Regions from separate parts of the Microbacterium sp. SL75 genome, predicted to be linked through region 3. Evidence: predicted binding sites of a transcription regulator. Region 3 holds the regulator's gene; each other region holds the start of a gene.
What was found. The regulator HrcA, encoded in region 3, represses chaperone genes, less so after heat shock. The targets are predictions, from matches to a motif close to TTNGCACTCGNNNNNNNCGAGTGCNAA.
Positions count from the first base shown of each region.

Region 1: a site for HrcA is predicted at 4,445-4,471, ahead of groES (co-chaperone GroES). Genes of this name have one in related genera too.
Region 2: a site for HrcA is predicted at 6,762-6,788, ahead of groL (chaperonin GroEL). Genes of this name have one in related genera too.

Region 1 is NZ_CP113067.1:1,877,705-1,888,295, forward strand. Features, by position in the region: gene OVA17_RS08790 (alpha/beta fold hydrolase) at 1-363, opposite strand, end outside; gene tsaB (tRNA (adenosine(37)-N6)-threonylcarbamoyltransferase complex dimerization subunit type 1 TsaB) at 429-1,061, shown strand; gene rimI (ribosomal protein S18-alanine N-acetyltransferase) at 1,061-1,666, shown strand; gene tsaD (tRNA (adenosine(37)-N6)-threonylcarbamoyltransferase complex transferase subunit TsaD) at 1,666-2,766, shown strand; gene OVA17_RS08810 (hypothetical protein) at 2,763-3,221, shown strand; gene OVA17_RS08815 (class I SAM-dependent methyltransferase) at 3,231-4,418, opposite strand; gene groES (co-chaperone GroES) at 4,551-4,847, shown strand; gene rarD (EamA family transporter RarD) at 4,984-5,925, shown strand; gene OVA17_RS08830 (ABC transporter substrate-binding protein) at 6,092-7,441, shown strand; gene OVA17_RS08835 (ABC transporter ATP-binding protein) at 7,955-8,677, opposite strand; gene OVA17_RS08840 (ABC transporter ATP-binding protein) at 8,674-9,648, opposite strand; gene OVA17_RS08845 (branched-chain amino acid ABC transporter permease) at 9,662-10,591, opposite strand, start outside.
Region 2 is NZ_CP113067.1:214,087-224,677, reverse strand. Features, by position in the region: gene OVA17_RS01005 (amylosucrase) at 1-1,650, opposite strand, end outside; gene OVA17_RS01000 (hypothetical protein) at 1,799-2,296, shown strand; gene OVA17_RS00995 (DMT family transporter) at 2,391-3,329, shown strand; gene OVA17_RS00990 (nitroreductase family protein) at 3,391-3,960, opposite strand; gene msrB (peptide-methionine (R)-S-oxide reductase MsrB) at 3,957-4,364, opposite strand; gene OVA17_RS00980 (DUF2332 family protein) at 4,436-5,407, shown strand; gene OVA17_RS00975 (DUF3263 domain-containing protein) at 5,432-5,686, shown strand; gene OVA17_RS00970 (LytR C-terminal domain-containing protein) at 5,722-6,324, shown strand; gene OVA17_RS00965 (cold-shock protein) at 6,456-6,656, shown strand; gene groL (chaperonin GroEL) at 6,827-8,446, shown strand; gene OVA17_RS00955 (MerR family transcriptional regulator) at 8,522-9,349, opposite strand; gene OVA17_RS00950 (sensor histidine kinase) at 9,402-10,591, opposite strand, start outside.
Region 3 is NZ_CP113067.1:3,025,450-3,036,040, forward strand. Features, by position in the region: gene holA (DNA polymerase III subunit delta) at 1-869, shown strand, start outside; gene OVA17_RS14355 (alpha/beta fold hydrolase) at 942-1,718, opposite strand; gene OVA17_RS14360 (phenolic acid decarboxylase) at 1,718-2,245, opposite strand; gene OVA17_RS14365 (MarR family winged helix-turn-helix transcriptional regulator) at 2,307-2,756, shown strand; gene rpsT (30S ribosomal protein S20) at 2,862-3,122, opposite strand; gene OVA17_RS14375 (alpha/beta fold hydrolase) at 3,242-3,964, opposite strand; gene lepA (translation elongation factor 4) at 4,177-6,021, shown strand; gene OVA17_RS14385 (DUF1990 family protein) at 6,047-6,691, shown strand; gene hemW (radical SAM family heme chaperone HemW) at 6,691-7,908, shown strand; gene hrcA (heat-inducible transcriptional repressor HrcA) at 7,993-9,033, shown strand; gene dnaJ (molecular chaperone DnaJ) at 9,096-10,220, shown strand; gene OVA17_RS14405 (16S rRNA (uracil(1498)-N(3))-methyltransferase) at 10,223-10,591, shown strand, end outside.

The DNA of each region.
Region 1 (10,591 bases), 1.1 Mb from region 3:
GGGGAAGCGGGCGGCGACGTCGAGAGCGATCACGCCCCCGAGCGAGTGCCCGACGACGCGCCATCTCGGGTAGCCGAGTGCGCGGGCGACGCCGGCTACCGCCACCGCGATCTCGGCCGGCTCCGGCACCGGCCCCGGCGTCTCGCCCCAGCCCGGCAGATCGACCGCGACGATGTCCGACAGGGGGAGGCGGAGCTGGTCGCTCGCCGCGATCATCGGACGCCACGTGCGCCACGACCCGGCCGCGCCGTGCAGCAGGATCGTGGCGACGGGGCTCCCCGACCGCCGACCCGCGTGCACCACGATCGGCGCCGCCCCGGTGGGGACGACGACGCGGCGGAGGCCGAGGGCGTCATGATCCATGCCCCCTCTTTGGAGCGGAGGGGGAGTTCGGATGCCGCCGAGGAGCGGCCGGATACGCTGGATGCGTGATTCTCGGCATCGACACCTCCCTCGGCACCGCCGTCGCCGCGATCGCCCGCGACGGAGAGGTGCTCGCCGACGAGCAGAGCTCCAACCCGCTCGGCCACGCCGAGGTGATCGGCGATCTCCTGCGCCGGGCCACGGTCGCAGCCCCCGCCCCCACGCACGTCGCTGTCGGCATGGGCCCCGGTCCCTTCACCGGGCTGCGGGTGGGTATCGCCACCGCTCGCGTGTACGCCCTCGGCCGCGGCATCCCCGCCGTCCCCGTGCCGAGCCACGACGGCATCGCCCTCGGTCTCCTCCTCGCTGACGTGTTGACGGGGACCGACACCGGTCGCTTCGCCGTCGTCACCGACGCGCGGCGCAGGGAGTTCGCCTACAGCGTCTACGAGGGCATCGACGACGACGGTCTTCCCGTGCGGGTGTCGGACGCGCAGCTGAGCCCTCGCGACGACCTCGACGCCCGGCTGGTTGCCGCAGGCGCCCGTCGATACGACGCCACCACCGTGTCGGCCGCGATGATCGCGCTCGCCGCGGCGCGAGCCCTCGACGCCGGCCGCACGCTCGCGGACTCCGAGCCCCTCTACCTGCGCAGCCCCGATGTGGTCGCCGCGCACGCGCCCAAGCGGGTGAGCTGATGGCGACCCGCACCGCGACCGTCGCCGATCTCGACGGCATCATGGCGCTCGAGCGCGCCTCGTTCCCGACGGATGCGTGGAGCCCGGCGATGATGCGCGAAGAACTCGCCTCACCGCACGGCTGGTACGTCGTCGTCGAAGAGGCGGGTCGACTCGTCGGCTACGCGGGGCTTCGCGCGGTGCGCGGGGCCCGGGATGCCGACATCCAGACGATCACCATCTCCGAGGCCGCGCGCGGCCGGGGGCGGGGCCGGGCTCTGCTGACGGCTCTGCTGGAGGAGGCCGTTCGCCGCGAGGTGCACGACGTGTTCCTCGAAGTCCGCGCCGACAACCCCGTCGCGCAGAAGCTGTATCTCTCCGAGGGCTTCGCCGAGGTCGGTCGCCGCCCCCGGTACTACCAACCCGACGACGTCGACGCGATCGTCATGCAGCTCGATCTGCGCGGGTGGGCCGGGCGGCGGGCGGAGACCGCGGGCATCCCGGCATCCGGTCTCGAAGGACCGGACCGGTCTCACGGAATCGGATCGGAGGCGCCGGGAGAGGCGATTCCCCTGACCTCGTCCGAATCCACGCCACCGACCGCCTCCGGAAAGGGCTGGTGCTGATGAACGCGCCCCTCGTACTCGGTATCGAGACCAGTTGCGACGAGACGGGCATCGGCATCGTCCGCGGCCGACAGCTGCTCAGCAACACGATCGCCTCGAGCATGGACGAGCACGCCCGCTACGGCGGGGTGGTGCCCGAAGTCGCCGCGCGCGCCCACCTCGAGGCGCTGCAGCCTTCGATCGACGCGGCGCTCGCCGAGGCCGGCGTCACCCTCGGCGACCTCGACGCCGTGGCCGTGACGAGCGGTCCCGGTCTCGCGGGGGCCCTGATGGTCGGGGTGGGCGCCGCCAAGGGGCTCGCCGTCGCCCTCGACAAGCCTCTCTACGCCGTCAACCACCTGGTCGGGCACATCGCGGCCGACATCCTCGACGCCGACGCGGGAGAACTCGAGTACCCCACCGTCGCCCTTCTCGTCAGCGGTGGGCACACCTCGCTCCTGCTGGTCCGCGACCTGACGAGCGATGTCGAGCTCCTCGGCGAGACGATGGACGACGCAGCGGGTGAAGCCTTCGACAAGGTCGCGCGCCTGCTGAAGCTGCCGTACCCCGGTGGCCCGGAGATCGATCGGGTCGCCGCCTCGGGCGACCCCACCGCGATCCGATTCCCGCGCGGGCTCTCGCGGGCCTCCGACATGGCATCCCACCGCTACGACTTCTCGTTCTCGGGCCTGAAGACGGCCGTGGCTCGGTGGGTCGAACAGCACGAGGCCGCGGGCGAGGTCGTCCCGGTCGCCGACGTGGCCGCCTCGTTCCGAGAGGCCGTCGTCGACGTGCTCGTGACCAAGGCCCTCGACGCCTGCGAGCGTCACGGCGTTCCCCGCCTGCTGCTGGGCGGAGGCGTCATCGCCAACAAGCGCCTGCGTGATGTCGCCCTCGAGCGGGCCGCGGCCGCCGGTGTGGCCGTGCGCATCCCGCCGCTGCGCCTGTGCACCGACAACGGCGCGATGATCGCCGCTCTCGCCGCGGAACTCATCTCGTCGGGTCGCCGCCCCTCGACCCTCGCCTTCGGAGCGGACTCGACGCTGCCCGTCACCGAGATCCAGGTGGCGGAGGATCCGGATGCCGACGCCCCGGCGCCACGCGCGGGAACGACGCCGTGACCGACACGCCGCCGCCCACGCGCCGTGCACGCAAGGAAGAGGCCGGCCCCGCGGTCGACCTTCCCCCCGTGCCGCCCCTGCCCGCCGGCGTCCGCGCCGCGGGGTCAGAGATCGTCGCCCCCGAGGTGGACGACGACAACCGTCTGCCCACCGCCCAGCTCGAGATGGCGGCGTTCGGCGATCACCTGATCCCGTATGCGCCGCCCGTCCCTCCGAAGCCGCCGTCCGTCGCGCCCTGGGCCCTCGGCGTGGCGGTCATCGCGCTGGCGGCCGCGTTGTTCACCGGCTGGCTGCTTCCGGTCGGTGTGATCGGCTCGACTCTCGCGATCGTCTCGCTCCGGCGGGCCCACGACAGCCGCCGGGTCGCCGTGTGGGCCCTGGCGCTCGCGCTGCTCTCCGTCGCGTTCAGCGTCGGCTGGCTGGTCTGGGGCTTCTCGCAGCTCGCCGTCGGGTGAGCGGAGCCGTCAGACGCGGTCGGCCAGCAGCGCGAGACGCTTCGACCCCACGCGCGTGAGGATGAGCGTGGCCGAGGAATCGCCGCGCAGAGCGAGCTTCTTCCGCAGCACCGCCGGGTCGACGTCGACGCCGCGCTTCTTGATCTCCAGCGTGCCGATGCCCCGCGCGCGCAACGCCTGCGCGAGCTTTTTCGGGTCGGCGGGCAGCTGCTCGCGCACCCGGAACGACGACACGAACGGGCTCGTCAACGCCGCATCCGAGGTGAGATAGGCGATGCCGGGCGCGAGCATGCCGGCATCCAGGGCTCGACCGACCTCGCCGATGAGACGCGCGCGGATGACGGCCCCGTCGGGTTCGTGCACGAACTCGCCGAGCTCGCGCTCCTCGACGTCGGGGCTGTCGCCCGGGGCGGTGAGCTCCCACGCGTCGTCGGCGCGCACGACGAGTGCCGCGCGGCGAACGCCCTCTCGGGCGAGAGCGCCGGCCCAGAGCACGAGCTCGATCGTCGAACCGTCGGCGCTGATCCACTGCGCCTCGAACTCGTCGGGGATCTGCGTGCGGTCGAAGCCCGGCCCGAGCTTCACGCCGCCCGGCGTCTTCCTCAACTGCTCGAAGACCCACTCGAGCGAGGGCGACCACTCGGCCGACGACACCTGTCGCGTCTCGGCATGACCGGCGGTGCGTCGCGCGGGGTCGAGCCACACGGCATCCGTCGCGCCCAGGTCCACGTCTTCGGCGCGCGCGTGCCGCACCGTCGCCGCGTCGCCGAAGGGGGCGAGGTTGTAGGCGGCGATGGCGGCGGTCACCTCGTCGGCGTCGACGGCGTGGACCCGGATGCCGAGGCCCGCCATCCCGAGGGCGTCACCGCCGATCCCGCACCCGAGGTCCGCCACGCTGTCGATTCCCGCGGCGCGGAAGCGTCCGGCGTGACGGGCGGCGATCGAGAGGCGGGTGGCCTGCTCGAGGCCGGCGCGCGTGAAGAGCATGCGGTCGGCGAAGGGTCCGAACTTCGCCGTCGCGCGCGCCCGCAGGCGTGCTTGGCCGACGACGGCCGACACGAGATCGGGGGAGTGGCCGGCGGCCCGCAGGCGCGACACCGACCGGGCGACCTCATCGACCGAATCGAGGGTGCCCACCTCGTCGAGGAGGCGCAGGCCCTCGGGCGTGAGCAGGGCGGTCAGCTCGCTGGTATCCACTGATTCAGCCTAGGCGGGGGTTCTTGCTGGCACTCGCGTTGCGTGAGTGCCAGCGCTTCTCTACACTCGAATTAGCACTCTCCCCGCGTGAGTGCTGACAAGTCTTCTGTAACGAGAAAGAAGAGGTAGACCGTGTCGGTTTCCATCAAGCCGCTCGAGGACCGCATCGTCATCAAGCAGGTCGAGGCTGAGCAGACCACTGCGAGTGGTCTCGTCATCCCCGACACCGCCAAGGAGAAGCCGCAGGAGGGCGAAGTCGTCGCCGTCGGCCCCGGCCGCATCGACGACAACGGCAACCGTGTCCCCCTCGACGTCGCCGTCGGCGACCGCGTGCTCTACAGCAAGTACGGCGGCACCGAGGTCAAGTTCGGCGCCGACGAGTACCTCGTGCTCTCGGCTCGCGACGTCCTGGCGGTCGTCGTCCGCTGATCGAGTGAGATCGTTCGAAGGCCCCGGATGCCACGGCATCCGGGGCCTTCTTCGTACCCGCCGCCGGAGTCCGATGTGGCAGGAAAGACGCGACGGTCGGCGCTGCGAGTCACCGAGGGACCCCTAGGCTGAAGCGGTGACCCCCGCGCCTCCCGCTCCGACCGGCGGGAGCACCCGCGGGGCGCTGTACGCGCTCGGCGCATACCTGCTCTGGGGCGTCCTCCCCCTCTACTTCCTGCAGCTCAGGCCCACCGGCCCGTTCGAGGTGGTCGCCTGGCGGATCATCCTCGCGTTCGTGTTCTGCCTGCTGCTGTTGACGGTGCTGCGCACGTGGCGGCCGTTCCTCGCGATCGTGCGGCAGCCGCGGCTCATGGGGCTCACCGCGTTGGCGGGCGTACTCATCTACATCAACTGGCAGACCTACCTCTACGGCGCTTTGACGAACCACGTCATCGAGACGAGCCTCGGCTACTTCATCAACCCCATCGTGACGGTGCTGCTCGGGGTGATCGTGCTCCGTGAGCGGCTGCGCGTCGTGCCGTGGACCGCCATCGGCCTGGCGGTCGTCGCGGTCGCGGTCATCGTCATCGGCTATGGCGCTTTCCCCTGGATCGCCCTGACCCTCGCCTTCTCGTTCGGCTTCTACGGCCTAGTGAAGAAGCAGATCGGACCGGCGGTGGATGCCGTGAGCGGGCTGACCCTCGAGTCGCTGTGGCTGCTCCCGGTCGCGGCGATCCAGCTGGTGTTCGTCGCGAACCTCACCGGCATCACCCTGGGCACGGCGGGAGCACTGCACACCGTTCTGCTCCTGCTCGCGGGAGCCGTCACCGCCGTCCCCCTCCTGCTGTTCGCCTCGGGGGCACGGCGCGTACCGCTCACCGTCATCGGCCTGCTGCAGTTCGTCGCGCCCATCATCCAGTTCGGGATCGGTGTATGGGTGCTGCACGAGCCCATGACCCTCGAACGGTGGATCGGGTTCGCACTCGTGTGGGTGGCGCTCGTGATCCTCAGCGTCGACTCCGTCGTCGCCTCGCGGCGTCATCGCCGGGCTGCGGTGGACGTGTCCGAGCCCGTTTGACCTGTTTCTTTCGTTTCGCGGCTCGGAATTGCCGCGAAAAAGTAACGATTAGGTCGCGTAATCGACCGTTAACACATTGCAACATCGCGGCTACAAGTGCGCCATTAGGTTTGTCACAATCCGAGCGGGTTATCCGCGCGGTTCCAACTCACCAAGGAGCACCCATATGAGTGTCCTCTCCCGTTCGCGTGCGGCGAAGGTCATCGGCGGTTTCGCCGTGGTCGGCGTCACCGCGCTCGTCCTCGCCGGTTGTACCGGTACCAGCACTCCGTCCGACTCCGGCAACGCCGCCGGTGGAGGCGATTTCCCGATCGACTGCAACGCCGCCGAACCCGCCTCGTACACGCCCGAGTACTCGTCGACTTCGACCGGCCCCGCCAAAGACCTCACGTACAACATCGGCACGGCGCTGCCCGTCACCGGTAACCTCGCCTTCCTCGGCCCGCCCGAGATCGCCGGCACCGAGCTCGCGGCCGCCGATGTCAACGCCGCAGCCAAGGGCGTGAACATCAACCTCCTCCAGGGCGACTCGGGTGACACCGACAACAAGGCCTACGAGACCGAGATCCCGCGCCTGCTGGGTGCGGGTGCGACGGCGATCGTCGGTGCCGCATCGTCGGGAACCTCGCTGCAGTTCATCGACCAGGTCATCGCGGCGAACGCCGTGCAGATCTCGCCTGCCAACACCTCGGCGGCCTTCACCGGGTACAACGACAAGGGCCTGTACTGGCGGACTGCTCCCTCGGACGTGCTCCAGGGCGAGGTCCTCGGCAACCTGATCGCCTCCGAGGGCAACGAGACTCTCGGCATGATCGTGCTGAACGACTCGTACGGCACCGGTCTCGCGTGCTTCACCAAGAAGGCGTTCGAGGGTGCCGGCGGATCCGTCGTGGCCACCAGCCTCTACAACACCGGTGACACGAACTTCTCGGCGCAGATCGAGGACGTCCTGGCCCAGAAGCCCGATGCGATCGCCCTGATCACGTTCGACGAGGTCTCGACGATCATCCCCGACCTGACCGCCAGCTTCGCGAAGGACAAGCTGTTCTTCGTCGACGGCAACCTGAAGAACTTCGGTACGCAGTTCCCGAACGGCACCCTCACCGGCGCCAAGGGGACCTACCCGAGCGTCGATCCCGATTCGACGGCGACTTTCCGCAGCACGCTGGAGTCGTTCTGGACCGGTAAGGGCAACCCCAAGCTCGACGACTTCACCTATGCCCCCGAGTCGTATGACTCGGTCATCCTCCTCGCCCTCGCGGCGCTGAAGGCGGGCTCGGCGGCCGGTCCCGACGTGGCTGCCAACATGCAGGCGGTCTCGGGCGGTACGGGCGGTGGCACGAAGTGCACCACCTACGCCGCGTGCGCCGACATCATCATCGGCGGCGGCGAGGCCGACTATGACGGCGTCTCGGGCCCGATCACGTTCAACGACGTGGGCGACCCGACGCAGGCCACCATCGGTGTCTTCGAGTACGGCGACGACAACAACTACAGCTGGCTCCGCGCCGGTTGATCGGTTCCCCGTGAAGGGCCCCGGGACTTCGGTCCCGGGGCCCTTTCCCGTGCGCGGGGGGAGACCGTTCCGCGGCTCGGCCACGGCATCCACGCGCCTTCAGCTCCCTGCGGGCGGCGCGCACCTCGAACGGTTGGCCGCGAAGGTTCCGGGCGGGGTGCGTTCGTCCGCATTCGAAAAGGCCCGGACAGTGAGGCGTCCACAGGCTCTGACCGCGGCCTCGTGGCAGGCGCACGTCAGCACAAGGCTGCGTCGGAGGGGCCCAGCTAGTCGGCGCGGACCGTAGAGCGAATCAGAAGCTCGGGTCCGTGGCATCCGTTCTCCCGCCTCGCCCGGGCGGTACAGCGCGTCCGCTGCAACGAGCGTCCCGACGACGGCGCGCACTGACCTCCGAGAAGGGCACGTCGTCGCCTTCGAAGCGGTTAGGGCGGGGAAGCCGAGCGGGCGCACCTCGGCGGCAAAGCGGAAGGCCCGAGCCCCTGGGGGACTCGGGCCTTCCGGCGGGGGCTCGGCTCAGGTGCCGAGCGTGCCCAGGTACAGACCGATCACAGCCGGGTCGTCCATGAGCTCGCGACCGGTTCCCGTGTAGGCGTCGCGACCCTGGTCGAGCACGTAGCCGCGGTCGCAGATCTGCAGGCAGCGGCGGGCGTTCTGCTCCACCATGATGCAGGTCACCCCGGCCTTGTTGATCTCGGATACGCGGATGAACGCCTCGTCCTGACGAACCGGAGACAGGCCGGCCGACGGCTCGTCGAGCAGCAGTACCTTCGGGTCCATCATGAGCGCGCGTCCCATGGCGACCATCTGGCGCTCACCGCCCGACAGCGAGCCGGCGCGCTGCTTCAGGCGCTTGGCGAGGTCGGGGAAGATGCTCGTGACGAAGTCGACGCGCTCGTTGAACCCCTTCGGTCGCTGATACAGGCCCATCTGAAGGTTCTCCGCGATCGTCAGGCTCGGGAACACGTTGTTCGTCTGCGGGACGAACCCGACGCCCTTGGCGACGAGCTTGTTGGCCCGCAGGCCCGTGATCTCTTCGCCCTGCAGCAGAACGGACCCCGAGCGTACCTTCACCTGGCCGAAGATCGCTTTGAGCATCGTCGACTTTCCGGCGCCGTTGGGGCCGATGATGCCGATGAGCTCGCCGGGAGCAGCGGTCAGGTTGGCGCCGTTGAGGATGTTCACGCCCGGCAGGTACCCGGCATGCACGTCGCGGAGCTCGACAACGTTGGCGGTCATCGACCGTCCTCCTTCTCGTGCGACGACTCTGCGTCGATCGCGGCGTCGACCTGCTGCGCGGTCTCGAGCAGCTCGGCGGCTGCGGTCGAGTCGACCGTGCCCTCGTGGCGGCCGGTGACAACACCCAGGTCGACGTCCTGGTGTGCGCCGAGGTACGCGTCGATCACGGCCTGGTCCTTCATGACGGTGTCGGGCGGCCCCTCGGCGACGATCTTGCCCTCGGCCATCACGACGACCCAGTCGGCGATGTGGCGGACCATGTGCATGTCGTGCTCGACGAACAGCACGGTCATACCGAGGTCCTTGAGATCGAGGATGTGGTCGAGCAACGACTGCGTCAGCGCGGGGTTGACCCCGGCCATCGGCTCGTCCAGCATGACCAGCGTCGGATCGCTCATGAGCGCTCGCGCCATCTCGAGGAGCTTGCGCTGGCCGCCCGAGAGGGAGGCCGCGAAGTCGGTCTCTTTGCTGTCGAGCTTGAAACGCTTGAGCAGCTCGCGCGCCTTGGCGTCGTTGTCGGTCTCCTGCTTACGCCACACGAACGGGAGGATGCTCGAGAGCAGGCTCTCGCCCTTCTGCTTCGTCGCGCCGAGCTTCATATTCTCGAGGACGGTGAGCAGACCCAGCGCTTTGGTGAGCTGGAACGTGCGCACCTGACCCATGCGGGCCGCCTTGAACGCGGGGATACCGGCGAGGTTGCGGCCGTCGAACGACCACTGGCCGCTGTTGGGCTTGTCAAAGCCGGTCAGGAGGTTGAACAGCGTCGTCTTGCCCGCACCGTTGGGCCCGATCAGCGCCGTGATGGCATTTCGTGGGATCTCTAGGTGCTTCACATCGACGGCGGTGTTGCCGCCGAAGTCGCGGCGGACGTTGTCGGCGATGATGATCGGGTCGACCTTCGCGACGCCGGGGGCGATCTCGCCCTTGTGCAGCCCGGTCGCCTTCACCCGCGGCGCCGAGGCGCTGGGCACGACCGGCGTGGACTCATCGGACAAAGGTCATCTCCTTCTTGCTGCCCAGGATGCCCTGGGGGCGGAAGATCACGAGCAGCATGAGCGCGACGCCGACGATGACGAAGACGAGCATCTGGGACTGGTCTGCGGTGAGGAACGGCAGCAGTCCGATCGAGGACAGCGCCGGCAACAGGTTCGACAGGAACGCGCGCACGACCCAGAACAGCACGGCGCCGAGCACCGGGCCGAAGATCGTCGCCGCACCACCGAGCAGGAGCGCCGTGTACACGAAGAACGTCTGCGAGGTGACGTAGACGTTCGGGTTCACGTTCGTGTCCATGGCGGTGATGATGCCGCCCGCGGCGATGATCACACCGCCGATGACGAGTGCCTGCATCTTGAAGGCGAAGACGTTCTTTCCGAGTGCGCGCACGGCGTCTTCGTCTTCGCGGATGCCGCGGATGACACGACCCCAGGGGCTGCGCATGAGCATCCAGACGAGGAGGACCGCGACGGCGACGGCGACCAGGCCGATGAGGATGACGTACCAGCGGTTGGCGTTGTACGTCCACGGGCCGATGCCGTAGTCCCCTGCCGGGAGCGGGTTGTTCTCGCCGCGCCACCCCGACTGGAAGTTGAACAGGCCGTCGGCCGAGCCCGTGACGCCACGGAAGGTCGAGGTGAGGAACACCAGTCGGAGGATCTCGGCGGCCGCGATCGTGACGATGGCGAGGTAGTCGCCTCGCAGCCGAAGCGTCGGGATGCCCATGATGAGCGCGAACACGACGGCCGCTGCGAAACCGATCAGAGCGGCGAGCGGCCACGCAAGGCCGAACGTCAGGATCGAGATCGCGAAGCCGTAGGCGCCGATGGCCATGAAGCCGGCGACGCCCATGTTGAGAAGGCCGGCGAAGCCGAAGTGCATCGACAGGCCGATGGCCGCAAGGGCGTAACCGAACGT
Region 2 (10,591 bases), 630 kb from region 3:
GAACGACACGACGGACGCCGTGTTCGCTCCGAAGGCGATCAGCTCGTTGCCCGCGAACTCCGGCGTGGACCGGCGCACCTCGGTGAGACGCGACAGCCGCGAGTAGACGCGGCCGGCCGGTGTGCCGGCATCCGTTCGATCCTCGTAATTTTGCTCGGGACGGAAGGGGCGGTTTACCCAGCGACTGTCGCCCGCTTCTTCCGGCCGCTCGGCGAACGAGTAGTCGTTGAGCTGGGCGACCTCGTCGCCGAGATAGAGCAGGGGGATGCCGCCGCTCGAGAGGGCCAGGGCGTGGGCGAGAACGACCCGGTCCTCCCCTCCGGCGTCACTCGCCTCGATACCCGCGAGCGACGCGGTGGTGCCCGTGACGCGGGCATCGCCCGTGCGCGGGTTCTCCTGGAACGGCACGCCGCGCGCGAACGATCCCTCGGCACGGCCGACGTAGAAGTCGTTGAGGAAGCGGCGGTGCGGGTAGCCGTCGATGCCGAGCTCCGCGGCATCCTCGTCGGCGAACGTCCAGCCGATGTCGTCGTGGCTGCGCACGTAGTTCACCCACGCGGTGCCGGCGGGCAGGGCGTGGCGGCGCTCGAGCGCCTGCTGCAGCAGTCGGCCGTCGCGAGTGGCGAGCGCCTCCCAGGTGAGGGCCATCTGCAGGGGGTTGTAGGAGATCTGGCATTCCTCCGGCGAGATGTACGAGACCACCTCGTCGGGGTGCACGATGGCCTCCGACTTGAAGAGCAGACCCGGAGCCGCCATACGCAGCACCGCGTTGAAGGCCTGCAGCAGCAGATGGGCTTCGGGCAGCGACTCGCAGGTCGTGCCGAGCTTCTTCCAGATGAAGGCCACGGCATCCATGCGGAGGATCTCGACGCCCTGGTTCGCGAGGAAGAGCATCTCCCCGGCCATCGCCTCGAAGACCGCGGGGTTGGCGTAGTTGAGATCCCACTGGAAGTGATAGAACGTCGCCCAGATCCAGCGTCCATCGTCGAGCTGAACGAACGACCCCGGGTGGTCGTCGGGGAAGATCTCGCGCGTCGTCTGCTCGTAGGCGTCGGGCAGCTCGCGGTCGGGGTAGATCAGGTAGAAGTCCTCGTACCCCGCTTCGCCCGCGACGGCCTTGCGAGCCCACTCGTGTTCGTTGCTCGTGTGGTTGAAGATGAAGTCGACCACGAGCGAGATTCCCGCCCGGCGCAGATCGGTCGCGAGGGCCGCGAGCTCTTCCATCGTGCCGAGCGCCGGATTCACCCGGCGGTAGCTCGACACCGCGTAGCCGCCGTCGCTGTTGCCCTCGGGGCTCTCGAACAGCGGCATGAGGTGCAGGTACGTCAGGCCCAGTTCGCGGAAGTACGGAATGGAATCCCGGATGCCGTTGAGCCCGCCCGCGTACCGATCGACGTAGCAGACACCACCCAGCATGCGCTCGCTCTCGAACCAGTCCGGCGCGCTCTCGCGCTCCCGGTCGAGGGCCTTCAGCGTGCGCGGGCGCGCCGTCCACGAGGTGCGCGCGAGATCGAGGACGGATGCCAAGCGCTCGAGGCCGTCGGGTCGATCGCCGTAGAGCTGGGTGAAGAGGTCGTGCAGGCGGGGGAGATGCTGTTCGGCGTGCGAGAGGAACTCGCGGTCGGCGTCGGCCGCGCGGAGGTCGTCGATCAGGCGCGAGACGTCGTCGGGGCCGGGGCGGAGCTGGGTCACGGGTCACAGCCTGACGCATCCGGACCACCGCGGTCGACATCGACGTGCCGCGACGCTGGTGGGGAGCGAGACCGTGAGTCATCATGGGCCCGTAGTCCCGGAATCCGTGAGTCGCCCGTCGTCCCTCGTCGCCGCATCGACGGGGGTGGTCGTGGTCGCGGTCTACGCGAGCATCGCCCTCTTGCAGATCCTCGTGTGGAACCCCGAGGCGGCCGTGCCGGGCTTCACGGCCCACGCGGTCTGGCGCGCGGTGGAGGAGGCGGATCAGGGCCCGCCGAACGGGTTCGTCGTCGCGATCATCGCACTGGGCCCGCTGTTCGCGGTCGTCTTCCTCGTCCTGTTCACCGTCACCGGCGCCGGGGTATGGCCGACCGTCGCGGGCTACCTCGGTCTGCTCGCCGCGGGAATGCCCGGGTACTTCGTCGCTTCGTTCGGCCCCAGGATGGGACTCGCCGACACCTACGGCATCAGCGGTGGCGATTTCGCGGTCGGCGGGGCTGCGTTGTATGCGGTGAGTCTGCTGTCGCTCGTCGCCCTCGTCGCGATCTTCGTCGGCGCAGCAGTCCGCAATCGCCGGGAGCGGGACGCTCTGGCAGCCGGGTGAGTGAGCGACGGGGAGACGGGTGACCGCCGGCTCGGCCCCACCCCGCGTCGTACGATCGACGGTGGCTCCCGCGCGGGGGCGCGAGGGGAGAGCCGTGGCGGAGCGGGGTTCGGTCGGACTGGCCGTCGGAGGAGCGGTGCTCATCGGCGCCCTCACCGCGCTCCAGGCGCGTATCAACGGCAGTCTCGGTGCGGAGCTGGGGGACGGTTTCGTCGCCGCCGCGATCTCGTTCAGTTCGGGCCTGCTCATCCTCATCGCGCTGTCGGCGCTGATCCCCGGCGGCCGACGCGGGTTCGGGCGTCTGGTCGGCGGCATCCGGTCTCGATCGATCCCGCCGTGGATGCTGCTGGGCGGTCTGCTCGGGGCGTTCACCGTCGCGAGCCAGGGCCTGACGGTGGCGACCATCGGCGTCGCGCTGTTCACCGTCGGTTTCGTCGCCGGGCAGACCACCGGTGGGCTCGTGCTCGATCGCATCGGGTACGGACCGGCCGGCGTCGTTCCGGTGACCGTGCGCCGTCTGATCGGTGCGCTGCTGGCGATCGCCGGCGTCGTCGTCTGCTTGTCGGGGGACGCGCTCGGCGCGGTTCCGCCCTGGATGCTCGTCGTCCCCGTGATCGCGGGTGCGGGCGTGGCGTGGCAGCAGGGCACGAACGGACGTCTGCGCGTTCGCGTGGAGAGCCCGTTGACCGCGACGCTGGTGAATTTCATCGGCGGAACGGTGGTCCTGCTGATCGCCGCGGGCGTGCACGTCGCGGTCGTGGGGGCGCCGCGCACCGTGCCGACCGAGCCGTGGCTCTACATCGGCGGGGCGGTGGGCGTGATCTACATCTTCTTGTCGTCGGTCGTGGTGCGCCGCACGGGTGTGCTGCTGCTCGGTCTCGGCTCGGTCGTCGGACTTCTCGCGACCTCGGTGCTGCTCGACGCGCTGTGGCCCGCGCCGGCGGCCCCCTCGACCCTGGTGGCTCTGCTCGCCGCGGCCGTGGCGATCGGCGGAGTGACCGTCGCCGCCGTTCCGTTCCGCCGCCGTCGCTGACGGCGGAAACGACGACGCCGCCGAAGACCGGAGTCCCGCGGCGGCGTCGAACGAGCAGGGGTCAGAGACGCGTCTCGTCGACCGAGCGCTTCTTCTTGCCTCCGGGCATGCGTGAGATGTGCTTGGCGGCATCCACGGTCTTGCGTCGTGTGGCGCGGGTGCGAGGGGGCTTGCCGCCGATGTAGAGCCAACCGAGCAGGACCTCGCCCTTGTCGAGCCCGTGCGCCTTGGCGAGCACCTTGCTGCGGGTCTTGTCGTCGGTGCGCCAGAACACGCCGAAGCCCGCTTCGTCGAGCACGAGGCTCAACATGTGGGCGACTCCGGATGCCACGGCCTCCTGCTCCCAGGCGGGGATCTTCTTCGAGCGGAGGTTCGCCACCACCGCGATGATCAGCGGTGCGCGCCGGGGCTTCGACGACATCCCCTTCTTGCCATCCGCCTTGTTCAGCGCGCGGGCGAGGATGTCGCGGTCGGCGCCGCGGATCTCGATGAGCCGCCAGGGCTTCAGACTCTTGTGGTCGGCGACGCGACCGGCCGCGGCGACGAACGCCTCGAGCTCGGGACCGGTGGGGGCGAGGTCGGTGACCTTCGACCACGACCGGCGGTCGCGCATCGCCTCGAGTGCGCTCATGCCTTGTCTTCGGGGGTGAAGTTGAGCGACAGCGAGTTCATGCAGTACCGGTCGCCGGTGGGCGTGCCGAAACCGTCGGGGAAGACGTGTCCCAGGTGAGAGCCGCAGTTGGCGCAGCGGACCTCGGTGCGCTGCATGCCGTGGCTGTTGTCTTCGATGAGCTCGACCGCCTCGGGGCGGACCGACTCGTAGAAGCTCGGCCACCCGCAGTGCGAGTCGAACTTGGTACCGCTCTGGAAAAGCTCGGCGTTGCAGGCGGCGCAGGTGTAGAGACCGGCACGGCTCTCGTCGAGCAGCTCACCGGTCCAGGCGCGCTCGGTACCCGCCTGGCGAAGCACCGCGTACTGCTCGGGGCTGAGTTCGGCGCGCCACTGGTCGTCGGACTTGTCGACGGCGTAGGTCATGTTCACTCTCCTTCTTCGGCTCTATTCTCTCGTGCCCGGCAGCGGTCAGGTCGTGACGGCATAATCTCCGGGTGACCCAGGATGCCGTGACCGCCGTCGTCGATCGTTATCGGCGTTTCTCCGAAGACGAGGCTCCCGGTCGTTCGGCGGTGTACGCGAACTGGGCGGAGCGTGTCGCGGACGACACCGCGGTGGCTGCCGCCCTCGCGCGGATCCCCGAGACGCGACGACAGCCGCCGCTGGTGTTCGCCGTGATGCGTCTGCTCGGCGCGCCCCTCGACGACGTCGATGCGTGGGCTTCATGGGTCACGGCCCACGCTGACGCCATCGTCGAGGAATGCGGTCGCCGGAGCGTGCAGACCAACGAGCCCCTCCGCTGCGCGGCCCTGCTCCCCGCCCTCGCTCTGATCGAGGGGCCGATCGCCCTGCTCGAGGTGGGCGTGAGCGCGGGGCTCTGCCTCTATGCCGATCGGTACTCGTACCGCTATCACCGTGAAGAGATCGTCGCGGTCGACCCCGTCGACGGCCCGAGTCGCGTGGTTCTCGACAGCGACCTCGAGGGGCACCCCGACCTGCACATGCCGCAGATCGTCTGGCGTGCGGGCATCGACCTCAGCCCCCTCGACGCCCGCCGCGCGCAGGACCGCGACTGGCTCACCGGCCTCGTCTGGCCGGGGGAGGAGGGGCGTCTCGAACGCATCGAGGGGGCGCTCGACATCGCGGCGGCCGACCCGCCTCTGCTCGTCGCGGGCGACGGCGCCGAGGCCCTTCCCGCGCTCGCCGCCCAGGCTCCGGCCGGGGCGACTCTGGTCGTGACCACTCCGGGCGTGCTCGCTCACGTGCCCCGGGTGCACCGCGCCGCCGTGATCGATGCCGCCCGGGCGGCAGGCAGGTGGATTACCCTCGACGCGCCCGGCCTGCACGACGGCTGGACGCGGCGCCCCGAGCCCGTGCGGGGCGGATTCGCCCTCGCTCTCGATGGGGAGGTGCTCGCGGAGGTCGACCCTCTCGGGGCGTGGGTGGCGTGGCATCCGGGATCGTGAGCGATGGCGCAGTAGCGTAACGGCGTGCCTCTGTCGGACCGTGACCTCGCCTTCCTCGCTTTCGAGGGCCAGTGGCGCCGTCACGCGGGCGCGAAAGAAGAGGCCATCCGCGCGGAGTTCTCGGTGACGCCTGCCCGGTATTACCAGCTGCTCGGGCGCTTGATCGACACCCCCGAGGCGCTCGCACACGATCCGATGCTCGTGCGCCGGTTGCGGCGGCGGCGCGATGACGCGGCGGATCAGCACCGCGCTCGTCTCGGCCGTACGGCGGCCCGCTGACGGGCTCGCCTCGACGCGACCGATAGCATCGTCCAATGGCCAGATCGACCTTCCCTCGGGATCGCTTCGACGACCTGCCGACTGAATCCGGCCGCGTCGGCGCTCACCGGGCCGAGAACCCCCGTCTGCGCGGATGGATCGTGTTCCTGTGGGCGGCCATCGCCACCCTGGTGCTGATCATCGCCGGCATCTTCGCGACGCTCCTGGTCTCGGGGCGTATCTCGCTCGGTTCCGACGCCGCGCCCAGCCCGACCGTCTCGGTCGAGCCGACCATCCCGGCCGTCGTCGACACGTCGTACTCGGTGGTCGTGCTCAACGGCACTCCCGACAACGGCCTCGCGGCCTCCGTTCGCGACCAGATCGTGGCCGCGGGCTGGAGCGGCGACAACGTCGAGACCGGCAACTCCGACAGCACCGATTTCGCCGACACCACGATCTACTACCGCCTCGAGAGCGACGCGGCCGCGGCCGAGGGCCTGGCCCAGACGATCGGCGGTGCGCAGATCGCGCAGAGCGACTTCCTGCAGCCGACGGACGACCCGAACACCCCGGCCGACGAGAGCGACGTCAAGCGCCTGATCGTCGTGATCGGCCTCGACCGCGCGAGCGGTCAGCCCTCCGCTTCCCCCTCCTCCTGAGTCCGCGGGCGCCGCGTGTTTCCGCGGCGTAACAACTTGGATGCACGCGCGTCAACAATGCTCCGGAACCCCGATTCCGCGGCATCCTCCGTGCTTACGATGACCTCGTCGTTCAGCAACAGGAGATTCGCATGACGCAGGGCACTGTCAAATGGTTCAACGCCGAGAAGGGCTTCGGCTTCATCACCGTCGATGACGGGCAGGACGTCTTCGTCCACTACTCGAGCATCGAGATGTCGGGTTTCCGTGTCCTCGAAGAGGGGCAGGCCGTCGAGTTCACCGTCGGCACCGGTCAGAAGGGCCCTCAGGCGGAGTCCGTTCGCCTGGCCTGAGCTCTGGCGAGAACGCCGCGGCATCCGACTTCCGGATGCCGCGGCGTTCGGCGTTTACGGGGCGGCTCGTGGCTTGCACTCCCTAGGGGCGAGTGCCAGAATGAATTAGCACTCGCTTTCGTCGAGTGCCAAAATCTGCAAGTCACCCGTCCGGGAGGGACGACACACTTATGGCAAAGATCATCGCTTTCGACGAAGAGGCCCGGCGCGGTCTCGAGCGCGGCCTCAACACTCTCGCCGACGCCGTCAAGGTGACCCTGGGCCCCCGCGGTCGCAACGTCGTGCTCGAGAAGAAGTGGGGCGCCCCCACGATCACGAACGACGGTGTCTCGATCGCCAAGGAGATCGAGCTCGACGACCCGTACGAGAAGATCGGCGCCGAGCTGGTCAAGGAGGTCGCCAAGAAGACCGACGACGTCGCGGGTGACGGCACCACCACCGCCACCGTTCTCGCCCAGGCGCTCGTGCGCGAGGGCCTGCGCAACGTCGCCGCCGGCGCCGACCCCATCTCGCTCAAGAAGGGCATCGAGAAGGCCGTCAAGGCCGTCACCGACGAGCTCCTCGCCTCCGCCAAGGAGGTCGAGTCGAAGGAGCAGATCGCCGCGACCGCGTCGATCTCCGCCGCCGACCCCGCGATCGGCGAGCTCATCGCCGAGGCCATCGACAAGGTGGGCAAGGAAGGCGTCGTCACCGTCGAGGAGTCGAACACCTTCGGCACCGAGCTCGAGCTCACCGAGGGCATGCGCTTCGACAAGGGGTACATCAACCCCTACTTCGTCACCGACCCCGAGCGTCAGGAAGCGGTCTTCGAAGACCCCTACATCCTGATCGCCAACCAGAAGATCTCCAACATCAAGGACCTTCTGCCGATCGTCGACAAGGTGATCCAGGAGGGCAAGGAGCTCCTCATCATCGCCGAGGACGTCGAGGGCGAAGCGCTCGCGACCCTGGTGCTGAACAAGATCCGCGGCATCTTCAAGTCGGTCGCCGTCAAGGCTCCCGGCTTCGGCGACCGTCGCAAGGCGCAGCTGCAGGACATCGCGATCCTCACCGGCGGCCAGGTCATCACCGAAGAGGTGGGCCTCAAGCTCGAGAACGCGACCGTCGACCTGCTCGGCCGTGCGCGCAAGGTCATCATCACCAAGGACGAGACCACGATCGTCGAGGGTGCCGGCGAGTCGGAGCTGATCGAGGGTCGCGTGACCCAGATCCGCCGCGAGATCGAGAACACCGACAGCGACTACGACCGCGAGAAGCTCCAGGAGCGCCTCGCGAAGCTCGCCGGTGGCGTCGCCGTCATCAAGGCCGGAGCCGCGACCGAGGTCGAGCTCAAGGAGCGCAAGCACCGCATCGAAGACGCCGTGCGCAACGCCAAGGCCGCCGTGGAAGAGGGTGTCGTCGCCGGTGGTGGCGTCGCGCTCATCCAGGCCGGCAAGAACGCTCTCGCGAACCTCGAGCTCACGGGTGACGAGGCCACGGGCGCGAACATCGTGCGCGTCGCCATCGAGGCCCCGCTCAAGCAGATCGCGCTCAACGCCGGTCTCGAGCCCGGCGTCGTCGCGAACAAGGTCGCCGAGCTCCCCGTGGGCCACGGCCTTAACGCCGCGACCGGCGAGTACGGTGACCTGTTCGCACAGGGCATCATCGACCCCGCCAAGGTGACCCGTTCGGCTCTGCAGAACGCCGCCTCGATCGCCGGCCTCTTCCTCACCACCGAGGTCGTCGTCGCCGACAAGCCCGAGAAGGTCGCCGCTCCCGCGGGCGACCCGACCGGTGGCATGGACTTCTGATCCCCGCCTAGGCAACACACGGAACGCCCCCTCCTCTGGGAGGGGGCGTTCTGCGTGTTGCGGACGTGGCCGCTCTCAGCTCAGCGGGCGGCAGACGTCGGTGACCAGAGCGTCACCCGGTACGCGGTCGGGGGTGGTCAGGTAGACGTTGAAGACGCGCGAGGCGAGAGTGTCGTCGCCGCGCGGGCTCAAGCCGTCTTCCACGAGGCGGGCGTTGATCATGTCGTGCGCCTGTGCGATCTGCTCGTACGGGCCCGTCACACGCGCGACGAGGCAGTCCCGGGGAGGCAGCTCGATCACGGTGAGAGGGGCGTCCACCGTCGTCCCGGGGGCGACGGGCAGGAAGATCGACAGATCGACATCGTGCTCGACGTACTGGTCGTCGTGCTCGATGACGCCGCAGGCTCCGATCGGTGCGATCGACCGCTCGGCGAGGAGAGGCATGAGGCGGCCCCAGAGCTCCCCCTCGTGGGAGTAGGACGCCACGGTGCCGCGCAGGGCTACCGCGGTCAGTGCGGGGACGGTGGTGCGGGTGAGCGTGATGGACATGGGATGGTCTCCGGTTTCGAGAAGGCGGGTGATCAGCGACACCCTCTCCCTCGCTGCGCGAGCTTCCTCATGAAGTTCCGCGCGCTGCATCTGCAGTGCGCGAGTCCACGCCGGAGTGCCACGCGCGTCGAGGAGGGCGCCGATGGCGGAGACGCCGAAGCCCACGTCGCGGAGGTTGCGCACGTCGGCCGCGTCGATCAGCTGGTGCGGAGCATAGCGCCGGTATCCGGTCCAGGGGTCGATGTCGGCGGGGACCAGCACACCATGACTGTCGTAGTGGCGGAGCATCCGCACCGACAGGCGGGTGAGGGCGCTGAACCGACCGATGCTCATCAGGTTCGGGGTCTCGGCCATGAAGCCATCGTGTCCTCTCACATCGTGTGAGGGTCAAGCGTCGGGGCGTCCGTCACGTCTGCGCGTCGGGCCGGTACCCCTCGGGCAGGCGTTCGAGCGGCTGCGTCTCGATGAGTGCGTGCTCCTGGGCGTCGCGGCGATCAGCGAGGGGGAGGGAGACGCGGAAGGTCGCTCCGCCCCCGGGGGTATCGCGCACATCGACCGTGCCGTGCAGCAGATCGACGATGGATGCCACGATCGACAGGCCGAGACCCGAGCCGCCGGTCTCGCGGGTGCGCGAGGTGTCGGCGCGCCAGAAGCGCTGGAAGATCTGCTCGCGGATCTGCTCCGGCACCCCCTCGCCGTGGTCGATGATCTCGATCCATCCCATGTCGGACTCGCCGTCGACGCCGACGCGCAGCCCGATGGGGGAGTCCTCGGCGGTGAAACGCCGCGCGTTGCCGAGCAGGTTCGCCACGACCTGACGCACCTTGTTCTCGTCGCCCATGACCACGGGGGCGAGGCGCGGCACGGGACGGACCACGCCGATCGGTGTGGCCGGGGTTCCATCCGCAGGAGTGGATGCCGCCAACTCGGTGCCGTCCTTCGATCGGCGCCGAAGCCGCGAGAGGGTGGCGCCCGCTATCGCCATCGCCGAGGTGGTGGGAGCGGTGCGACGGCGACCGTTCCCGTTCGCAGGTTTGCCTCCGGCGTCCAGGAGCGGGTCGAGGGTGATGGTGGGAAGGATCAGCTCGTCGCGCGAGGTGGCGTCGTCGACCGTGACCTCACGCTGGGGCGAGGTCACCCGCAGGTCGAGGGCGGCGTCGCGCGCGATCGGGCGCAGGTCGAGGGCGGTGATGGTGACGTCACGGCGTTCGTCGAGGCGGGCGAGCGCGAGGAGGTCCTCGACCAGGGCCCCCATGCGGATCGCCTCCTTCTCGATACGCTCCATCGACTGCGCGACATCCTCGTCGGAGCGGATCGCCCCCATGCGGTACAACTCCGCGTAGCCGCGCATCGTGACGAGGGGTGTGCGAAGTTCGTGGCTGGCGTCGCCGATGAAGCGACGCATCTGCCGCACGGTGGCATCCCGTTGTCCGAGGGCGCCGTCGATGCGGGCGAGCATCGCGTTGATGGCGGTCTTGAGCCGGCCCACCTCGGTGTCGGGGACGATGTCCGTCAGTCGCTGGCTGAAGTCACCGGCCGCGATGTCCATGGCCGTCGTCTCGACCTGGCGGAGGTTGCGGAACGCGAGGGTGACGA
Region 3 (10,591 bases):
CGAGCCTCGAGGTCACCGACATCCGCGCCGACGACTACGCCGCCGGCACCCTGCTCAGCGTCACGTCGCCCTCGCTGTTTGGCGAACCCCGCCTCGTGCGGGTCAGCGGCGTCGAGAAATGCAGCGACACCTTCCTCACCGAGGCGGTGTCGTACCTCGCCCACCCGCAAGAGGGTGCCACGGTCGTCCTTCGTCACACGGGAGCCAGCGTTCGCGGCAAGAAGCTGCTCGACGGCATCCGCGCCGGTCAGGGCAGCGGCATCGAGATCGCCTGCCCCGCGGTCAAGCGCGACTCGGATCGCTTCGACTTCGCGGTCGGCGAGTTCAAGGCCGCGCAGAAGCGTATCGCCCCGGTCGCCCTCCGCTCGCTCGTTTCCGCGTTCGCCGACGACCTCACCGAGCTCGCCGCCGCCTGCCAGCAGCTCATCTCCGACGTCCCCGGCGACATCGACGAGCGCACGGTCGAGCGCTACTACGGGGGGCGCGTCGAGACCTCGGCCTTCACCGTGGCCGACACCGCCATCGCCGGGCAGTACGGGCCCGCTCTTCTCGCGCTGCGGCACGCGCTGGCATCCGGAGCCGATCCCGTGCCCCTCGTCGCCGCCGTCGCCATGAAGCTGCGCACCATGGCCCGTGTCGCGGGAACCCGGGAGTCGTCGTCGATGCTCGCGCAGCGCCTCGGCATGAAGGACTGGCAGGTCGACCGCGCCCGCCGCGACCTCGTCGGGTGGACCGGCAACACGCTGGGCATGGCGATCCATGCCACCGCACGCGCCGACGCCGAGGTCAAGGGCGCATCGCGAGACCCCGTCTTCGCTCTCGAGCGCATGATCACGATCATCGCGACACGGGCACCCTACGGCGGCTGATCGGCCGTCTGCGTTTCCGGATCGCTCCGACCCGCCGCAGCGCGCCTACACGACGCTACGGCGGGGTCGGAGTCAGGCCGCAGATGCTATCCGCGCATCGAGGATCTCGAGCAGACGCCGACGCCACGGAGTCGCCGACCACCCGTGGTCCGCGCCGTCCACGACGGTGAGCGACGCGCCCGGCAGCAGATCCGCGTATCGCGTGCCGTATTCCACCGGCACGATCATGTCCTGCGTTCCGTGTACGACATCCGCGGGACCGGTGTACTGCGCGACCGGGCCGTACACGTCGAGCCCCGCGGTCACCTCGTCGATGAACGCCATGCCCAGCGGCATCCCCCCGAAATCGAACCAGCCCTGTTCGCGAGCCGGCGCGAGGGGCTGGCCCTGGATGGCGTCGTGCACCGTGATGTCGTCGACGACGACACCCGCCGGAGACCACAGCGTCAACGTGCGAACCAGCTCGGGCACGTGAGCCGCGGCGAGAGCGGACTCCACCGCGCCGAGGCTGTGCGCCACGACATCGACGGGCCCCTCGACGGCGAAGGCACGGATCATGCCGACCACCTGATGGATCTCGTCGCCGATCGTGATGTCGGCGAACTCGCCGTCGCTCACGCCCTGGCCGAGCCGGCTGTAGCTGCGAACCACGGCGCCACGATCGACGAGGTGACGCGCCGTCTGCACGAACAGCTGGTGCCCGCCCGTCGCGTCGGCACTGAAGCCGTGAACCAGGAGCACTCGCGGCGCGTCGGCGGAGGCGCCGGCGACGGGCTCCCACTGCCATCCGCGCAGAGTGCGACCGCCGTGGGAGAGGCTGAGGGGCGTGAGTCGCGGGTCGGCGGCCATCAGTTCGTCCGCTCCGACCAGCCGGCGGGCAGGTCGCCGGGGGCGGTGTCGATCACGGTCTCGTCGTTCTCGCCGACGTGTTCGAAGAGCGTGATGTGGGCGAACTCCGGAACGACGTAGATCGGGTAGGTAGGACCCTCGTCGCGGTAGCGCTGCATGTCGTCGAGGTGGTCGTTCTGGAAGAGCACGGTCTTGTGCCCGTCGAGCTCGATCCAGCGCGGGAAGAAGATGGTGCCGTGCAGCACTCGAGACGCGGGGAGCACGTTCACGACGACGCTCGTACCCGTCGGCTCGTTCCACGAGACCTTGTAGACACCCGGCGCGAGAGCGACGAGGTCCACCGTCTGATCCTTCACCCAGCGACCGCCGACGTGGCCGCTGTGGATGCGGTAGTCGATCGTCGTGGCGTTCTTGGCGTACATCTCGTACTGCCAGCCGTTGGCGTAGGTGTAGATGAAGCGGTGGCCGACGATGCCGGAAAGATCCTGGGTCGGCTCGGGGTGGGCGACGGTGGTGGTGATATCCATGCGATGATTTTGTGACCAAATTAGTTTTCTGTCAAACACTTCGGGCTCGTACACTTGCCCCATGGCTGAGGGCACCTCGATCACCGCGCGACTGCTGAGCGACCGGCTCGGCCCCCTCCGCCGCGCCGTCTCGCGGGCCTCCCGGTCGTCCGCCGCTCTGCCCGACATCCCCGACGCGCAGATCGAGGTCATGCGCTGCCTTTCGACGACCGGCACCCGCACCCCGTCGGAGCTCGCCGACGCGCTCGGTCTCGCGCGCTCGACCGTCAGCAACCTGCTGTCGCAGATGGAGCGGAGCGAACTCGTCGAACGCCGTCTTGTCTCGGGAGACGGGCGCCGCACCCAGGTCGGGCTGACCCCCCTCGCCGCCGCGCGACTGCGCGCCTTCGACGACGCCGCGACCGCGGTGCTCGTCGCCGCGCTTCAGGATCTCCCCGACGGCGATGCCGCGGCCATCGCCGCAGCCCTCCCCGCACTCGAACGCCTGCACGACCGCGTCGTCGACCGGTGAGTCGACGCGGCCGATGCGGGCCGCCGAAGGTCGAGCCAGATCAGGTCGACGCACAGCAAAAGGCCCGCCCCGCGCAATGCGGAGCGGGCCTCGAGGATCGGCGACTCAGAGAGCGGCGACCGACTTCGCGATGGCCGACTTGCGGTTCGCGGCCTGGTTCTGGTGGATGACACCCTTGCTCACGGCCTTGTCGAGCTTCTTGGTCGCGGTGGCGAGCGCCTTGAGGGCAGCTTCCTTGTCACCGGCGACGACGGCCTCGTTGGTGCGACGCACGTGCGTGCGGAGTTCGCTCTTGACGGCCTTGTTGCGCTCGCGCGCCTTCTCGTTGGTCTTGTTGCGCTTGATCTGCGACTTGATGTTCGCCACGTCGAGGGTCTTTCGTTTGAGTGAGTATGGGATTGTGCCGGGCGAGCGGTAGAGGGGCGCTGCACCGGCGATCGTGGAGGTCGGGAAAAACCCCACACGCAAGCCAAGGACCGAGTCTATCAGGTCGCTGCCTCGATCGTGGTGAGCGCCACCTCCAACAGCGCGTTGAACACGCGTGGTCGCATCGCCGTGACGAGGTGCGTCGTGCGCGGGACCACGACGAGCTCCGCGTGGCGCGCGACGGCGAGGAACAACCTCTCGTTCATCCGCAGTTGGTCCCATTGCCCGTTCACGAACCACAGGGGCACGTCGATCCGGCGGAGGGATGCCAGCAGGTCCAGCGTCGAAAGCGACGCCAGGGCCGTGTCCTGCGCGTCGAAGGCGTACCCGCCGGCTCCGAAATCAGGCCGCGTCTCCGGAGGGAGCGTGCGATCGAGCACGCGGTTCGTCAGGCCCAGGCCGCGATCGGGAAGGCTGTCGAAGCGTCGCGTGAAGAACCGGTAGGCAGACAGCCCGATTCCGCGGGGGATCGAGGTGCAAGACGCCGCCACGAACCCCGCCACCGGAGGCCGATCCTCGCCGCCGACGTAATCGATGCCCAGCAGCCCACCCATCGAGTGCCCCACCAGCAGCACGGGGCCGAGCGTCGCGGCATCCCGTACCGCTGCGTCGATCGACGCGAACGCCTCATCGAGGGTGAACGCCTCACCCCGGCGCGTCCCGTGCCCGGGGAGGTCGACGGCGGTGACGGGCGTACCTCGGTCTCGCAGATAAGCAACCTGTGCGCGCCACATCGTCGAAGACGTGCGGATGCCGTGCACGAGCACGACCCGGACCGCCACGGCATCCATCGTAGAAGCGCGAGAACCGCCGGGCGCCCAGGCCCCGCTGCGTCGAGATCACGTAGCCTCGCCCAGGTCACACGACATACCGTGTGGCTCTGCCCAGATCACGTGATCTCGCGTCAGAAGCAGGGCGCCAGAAGCACCGGATGCCGGAACCCTGAGCACCCGCGGACGGGGATGTCGGCGCACCACCGTAGAATCGACGGAACATGTCACCGCGCGCCCTGAAGCCCCTCGAGCCGTCTGCCACTCCGCCGGAGCAGATCCGCAACTTCTGCATCATCGCTCACATCGACCACGGCAAGTCGACGTTGGCTGACCGCATGCTGCAGATCACCGGCGTGGTCAGCGACCGCGATATGCGGGCCCAGTACCTCGACCGCATGGACATCGAGCGCGAGCGCGGCATCACGATCAAGTCGCAGGCCGTGCGCATGCCGTGGTCGACCACCGACGGCACCTTCGCCCTCAACATGATCGACACGCCCGGGCACGTCGACTTCACCTACGAGGTCAGTCGGTCTCTCGCCGCCTGCGAGGGCGCGATCCTGCTGGTCGACGCCGCTCAGGGCATCGAGGCTCAGACGCTGGCCAACCTGTATCTGGCGCTCGAGAACGACCTGACGATCATCCCGGTGCTGAACAAGATCGACCTGCCCGCGGCCGACCCCGACAAGTACGCCGCCGAGCTCGCAGGCCTCATCGGCGGCGACCCTGCCGACGTGCTGCGCGTCAGCGGGAAGACCGGCATGGGCGTCGAGGAGCTGCTCGATCTGATCGTCGAGAAGATCCCGGCCCCGGTCGGCAAGGCCGACGCCCCGGCACGCGCGATGATCTTCGACTCGGTCTACGACGCCTACCGCGGCGTCGTCACCTACGTGCGCATGATCGACGGTTCGCTGCAGCCGCGCGAACGACTGCAGATGATGTCGACCGGCGCGACACACGAGGCCCTCGAGATCGGCGTGTCCAGCCCCGAGCCGGTGCCCACCAAGGGGCTCGGCGTCGGCGAGGTCGGTTACCTCATCACGGGCGTGAAGGACGTACGTCAGTCCAAGGTGGGCGATACGATCACGACGCACCGCAAGCCCGCCACCGATGCGCTCCCCGGCTACACCGATCCGAAGCCCATGGTCTTCTCGGGCATCTACCCGATCGACGGCAGCGACTACGCCGAGCTGCGCGAGGCGCTCGACAAGCTGAAGCTCTCCGACGCCTCGCTGCAGTACGAGCCCGAGACGTCCGTCGCTCTCGGCTTCGGCTTCCGCTGCGGATTCCTGGGCCTCCTGCACCTCGAGATCATCACCGAGCGTCTCTCGCGCGAGTTCGGGCTCGACCTGATCACCACCGCGCCGTCGGTGACGTACGAGGTCACCACCGACACCGGTGAGACCGTGTCGGTCACCAACCCCAGCGAGTACCCCGACGGGCGCGTCGCCTCGGTCTCGGAGCCGATCGTCAAGGTCGGCATCCTGCTTCCAAAGGATTACGTCGGCACCGTCATGGAGCTCTGCCAGACGCGCCGCGGCACCCTGCTCGGCATGGAGTACCTCAGCGAGGACCGCGTCGAGCTGCGCTACCACATGCCCCTCGGCGAGATCGTGTTCGACTTCTTCGACCACCTCAAGTCGCGCACCCAGGGTTACGCGAGCCTCGACTACGAACCGGCCGGTCAGCAGACCGCCGACCTGGTCAAGGTCGACATCCTGCTGCAGGGCGACAAGGTCGACGCGTTCAGCTCGATCGTGCACCGCGAGAAGGCCTATGCGTACGGCACGCTCATGGCCGAGCGCCTGCGCAAACTCATCCCTCGCCAGCAGTTCGAGGTGCCCATCCAGGCCGCGATCGGTGCGCGCATCATCGCGCGCGAAACGATCCGCGCCATCCGCAAAGACGTCCTGGCCAAGTGCTACGGCGGTGACATCACCCGAAAGCGCAAGCTCCTCGAAAAGCAGAAAGAGGGCAAGAAGCGCATGAAGATGGTGGGCCGCGTCGAGGTTCCGCAGGAGGCGTTCATCGCCGCCCTGTCGGGCGACGTCGAGACCAAGAAGTAACGCACCACACCGAGAGGGGTGAACCATGCGCAGGCAGAACTTCACCGATGACACGGTCGACTACGCGGCTGTCGGCGCCACCCAGGCGCACGATCTGATGCAGTACCCGCCCGAGAACTCCGTTCCCGCAGAGGACGCGTGGCGCATCGGCAGCGGTGAGGAGCGCTTCGCCTCGGCGAGCGAGCTGCTGCTGTCGTGGGCGCCGCTGCGTGCCGGCGAGCTGAGCATCAGCGATGTGCGCCCGGCATCGGGCGAGGGGTACTCGGGCGTCGGCTTCGACGCCGACGGCGCACCCGTCGCGCCCAGCAGCCTCGAGGCCGAGCAGCGTTTCGCCGCCGACGGCACGCCCTTCGTCAGCCCTGGGACGGGTATCCGCCTGCACGGCAAGGTCGACGGTCACCGCGCCGACGCCGAGCTGCGCGTCATCTCGGTCTTCGAAGAACCGCGCCGCGTCGGGTTCATCCTCGGCACGGTCGGTCACTCGATCGTCAGCGGCGAAGAGCTGTTCGCGGTCGAGTGGCGCGACAACGACGAGGTCTGGCTCGTGGTCCGCGCGTTCGATCGCCCCACCGCTCCCACCTACCGCCTCTTCACCAGCCGCGTGCGTCGCCGCCGCAAGGCGCTGTTCGCCCGGTACCTGCGCGCCATCTCGCCGCTGTACGCGTCCTGATGGGCGGTCCCCTCCCGCTCGGAGACCCCGCCCCCGTCGACGGACACCTGCCGGCCGACCTCGACATCGACCCGGCGGCCGATTTCGGCGTGTACCTGCACGTTCCCTTCTGCCGGGTGCGCTGCGGCTACTGCGATTTCAACACGTACACCGCGAGTGAGCTGCGCGGCGCCCGGCAAGACGACTTCGCCGACACGCTCGCCGCCGAAGTACGCCTGGCGGGGGGAGTGATGGATGCCGCGGGCGGACGCCGCCCGGCATCCACCGTGTTCTTCGGAGGAGGAACGCCCACGCTTCTGCCGCCGGGGGATCTGGCGCGGATGCTCGCAGCGGTGCGCGACGAGTTCGGGATCGACGCCGCTGCCGAGGTCACCGTCGAGGCGAACCCCGACACGGTCGACGACGCCGTCGCGCGCACGCTCGCCGACGCCGGAGTCACCCGCCTGTCGATCGGCATGCAGTCGGCGCGGCCGCACGTGCTCGCGGTCCTCGACCGCACGCACGACCCCCTGAACGTCGCCACCGCCGTGGCCGCAGCTCGCCGGGCCGGCCTCGACGTGTCGGTCGACCTCATCTACGGGGCGCCGGGGGAGTCGCTCGACGACTGGCGTGCGTCGCTCGAGGCTGCCATCGCGCTCGAACCCGACCACATCTCGGCGTACGCGCTGATCGTCGAAGACGGCACGAAGCTCGCGCGCCAGATCCGCTCGGGCGACGTGGCCATGCCCGACGACGATCTGCAGGCCGACATGTACGAGCTGGCCGACGAGCTGCTCGGTGCCGCCGGGTTCGACTGGTACGAGGTGTCGAACTGGTCGCGGGGCGTCTCGCACCGCTCGCGGCACAACCTCGCCTACTGGCGCGGGAGCGACTGGTGGGGGTTCGGCCCCGGTGCGCACAGTCACGTCGGCGGCCTGCGCTGGTGGAACGTGAAGCACCCCGCGGCGTACGCGCAGCGCCTGGCCGCGCTCGAGTCTCCGGCCGCGGCGCGGGAACGCCCCGACGAGACGGCGCGCCGACTCGAATCGGTGCTGCTGCGCAGCCGTATCCGCGAGGGGCTGGCGGTCTCGGAGATCCTCGGCGAAGGGCGTAAGGCGGTGGCATCCCTCATCGCCGACGGCCTGATCGAGGGCCGGGATGCGGTGAGGGGACGCATCGTGCTGACCCTGCGCGGGCGCCTGCTGGCGGATGCCGTGGTGCGAGCGCTCACGGTCTGATCCGCGAGCCCCCGGCACCGTGTCGGACCGATCCCGTAGAATTGGCACTCCGCAGATGCGAGTGCCAGACGGGAGGAGCAGCTCATGGTGTCGGAACGAGGCCTCCAGGTGCTCCGCGCGATCGTCCAGGATTACGTCGATACGCGCGAACCCGTCGGCAGCAAGGCGATCGTCGACCGCCACGCGTTCGGGGTGTCGGCGGCGACGATCCGCAACGACATGGCATTGCTCGAGGACGAAGAGCTCATCGTCGCCCCGCATACCTCGTCGGGGCGCGTCCCCACCGATAAGGGCTACCGCGTCTTCGTCGATCACCTCGCAGAACTCCGCCCGCTCTCGGGCGCCCAGCGCAGCGCGATCACCTCGTTCCTCGATGAAGCGGGCGATCTCGACGACCTGCTCGCCCGCACCGTCCGCGCGCTCACCCAGCTGACCGGACAAGTCGCGATCGTGCAGTATCCCTCGTTCGCCCGTGCGAACGTGACCCACGTCGAGCTCGTCGCCCTCGGCGGACCGCGCGTGCTGGTGATCCTCGTCACCGACACTGGCCGGGTGTCGCAACGGATCGCTCTCGTGCCCGCCGAGCCGAGCGAGGCAGACATCGTGCAGCTGCGCGCCCGCGTGGGGGCGGTGCTGGTCGGACGCAGCGTCGCCGACAGCTCGCACCAGGTGCAGGCGGTGCTCGCCGACGGACCACGGCCCGGTGTCGCCCTCGACGCGATCTCCGACGCGGTGCTGCGCATCGTGGGCGAAGAGCTGGAGGAGTTCCGCCAGGACCGCCTCGTCATGGCCGGGGCCGCGACGCTCGCCCGGCGCGAGTCCGACTTCCGCGGCAGCATCTACCCGCTGCTCGAGGCCATCGAGGAGCAGGTGACGCTCCTGCGTCTGATGAGCGAGATGGTCGCCGACGAGAAGGGCCTGTCGGCCAGCATCGGCCGCGAGAACGAGCCCTTCGGTCTCGTCGAGGCCTCGGTGCTGGCCAGCCGCTACGACGGCTCGACGGGCGGAGCGCGTGTCGGCCTGCTGGGCCCTACCCGCATGGATTACTCCTCCAATCTCGCGGCGGTCCGAGCCGTCGCGCACTATCTGACCCGGATGCTCGAAGACGACGACACGTCTCGCTGACGCCGAACTCACCGAGCACCCCACCCGAGAACGACCCCGCGCAAGCGGACAGGAAGGCGATTGTGGCTGACCACTACGAGGTCCTCGGCGTCGAACGCGACGCCAGCCCCGAAGACATCAAGAAGGCGTATCGCCGTCTGGCGCGCCAGCTGCACCCCGATGTGAACCCCGGAGACGACGCCTCAGAGCGCTTCAAGCTCGTCACCCACGCCTACGACGTGCTGAGCGACCCGGAGCAGCGTCGCCGCTACGACATGGGGGGCGACCAGAGCCCCTTCGGCGGCGGGGGAGCGGCCGGCTTCGGAGGCTTCAGCGACATCTTCGAGACGTTCTTCGGTGGCGGCGGTCAGGGCGGCGGCGGCCGCGGACCCCGTCCGCGTTCGCGTCGTGAGCGCGGCCAGGATGCCCTCGTGCGCGTCACCCTCGACCTGGGCGACGTCGTCTTCGGTACCCACCGCGACCTCGAGGTCGACACCGCCGTGCTGTGCGAGACCTGCCAGGGAGCCTGCACGCAGCCCGGCACCAGCGAGGTCACCTGCGACATCTGCCACGGCTCCGGCCACGTGCAGCGCACGGTGCGCAGCCTGCTCGGCAACGTCGTCACCAGCGCTCCCTGCAGTGTCTGCCAGGGTCACGGCACGACCATTCCGTACCCGTGCGGCACCTGTCAGGGGCAGGGGCGCGTGCGCGCCCGCCGCACGGTGTCGGTCGACATCCCCGCCGGTGTGGAGTCGGGCCTGCGCCTGCAGCTGCCCGGCTCCGGCGAGGTCGGGCCCGCGGGCGGTCCCAACGGCGACCTCTATCTCGAGATCACCGTCGAGACGCACGAGTCCTTCAGCCGAGAGGGCGATGATCTGGTCGCGACCCTCGAGGTGTCGATGCCGGATGCCATCCTCGGCACGAACACCACGATCCAGTCCCTCGACGGCAGCGTCGACCTCGAGGTGCGACCGGGCGTGCAATCCGGCGACGTCCTGACCATCAAGGGCCGCGGGATCACGCCGCTGCGGGGGAGCCAGCGCGGAGACCTCCGCGTCGGCGTGCACGTCGTCACCCCCACCCGCCTCGACCACAAGGAGCGCGCCCTCATCGAGGAGTTCGCGAAGCGCACGAAGGCCCCGAAGCCCCGCCTGGCCGAGCACCAGCAGGGCATGTTCAGCAAGTTCCGCGACCGCTTCCGGCACTGATCGTGGCACTGCACTTCGTCACCGACGACGCCGGTTCCGCCCGACCGGGAGACACCGTCGAGCTCACCGGCGCCGAGGCGCACCACGCCTCGGCCGTCCGGCGCGTGCGCGTCGACGAGGCGGTGACGCTCGGCGACGGTCGCGGTGTATGGCTGTCGGGCATCGTGACCGCGGCGACCCCGAAACAGGTCGACGTGCGCGTCACCGGGCGCGACGAGCTGCCCGCGCCCACTCCGCGCTTCGTGCTCGTCCAGGCCCTCGCCAAGGGTGACCGCGACGAACTCGCCGTTCAGGCAGCCACCGAGCTCGGTGTCGATGCGATTGTGCCGTGGCAGGCAGCGCGAAGCGTCTCGCGCTGGGATTCGAAGGCC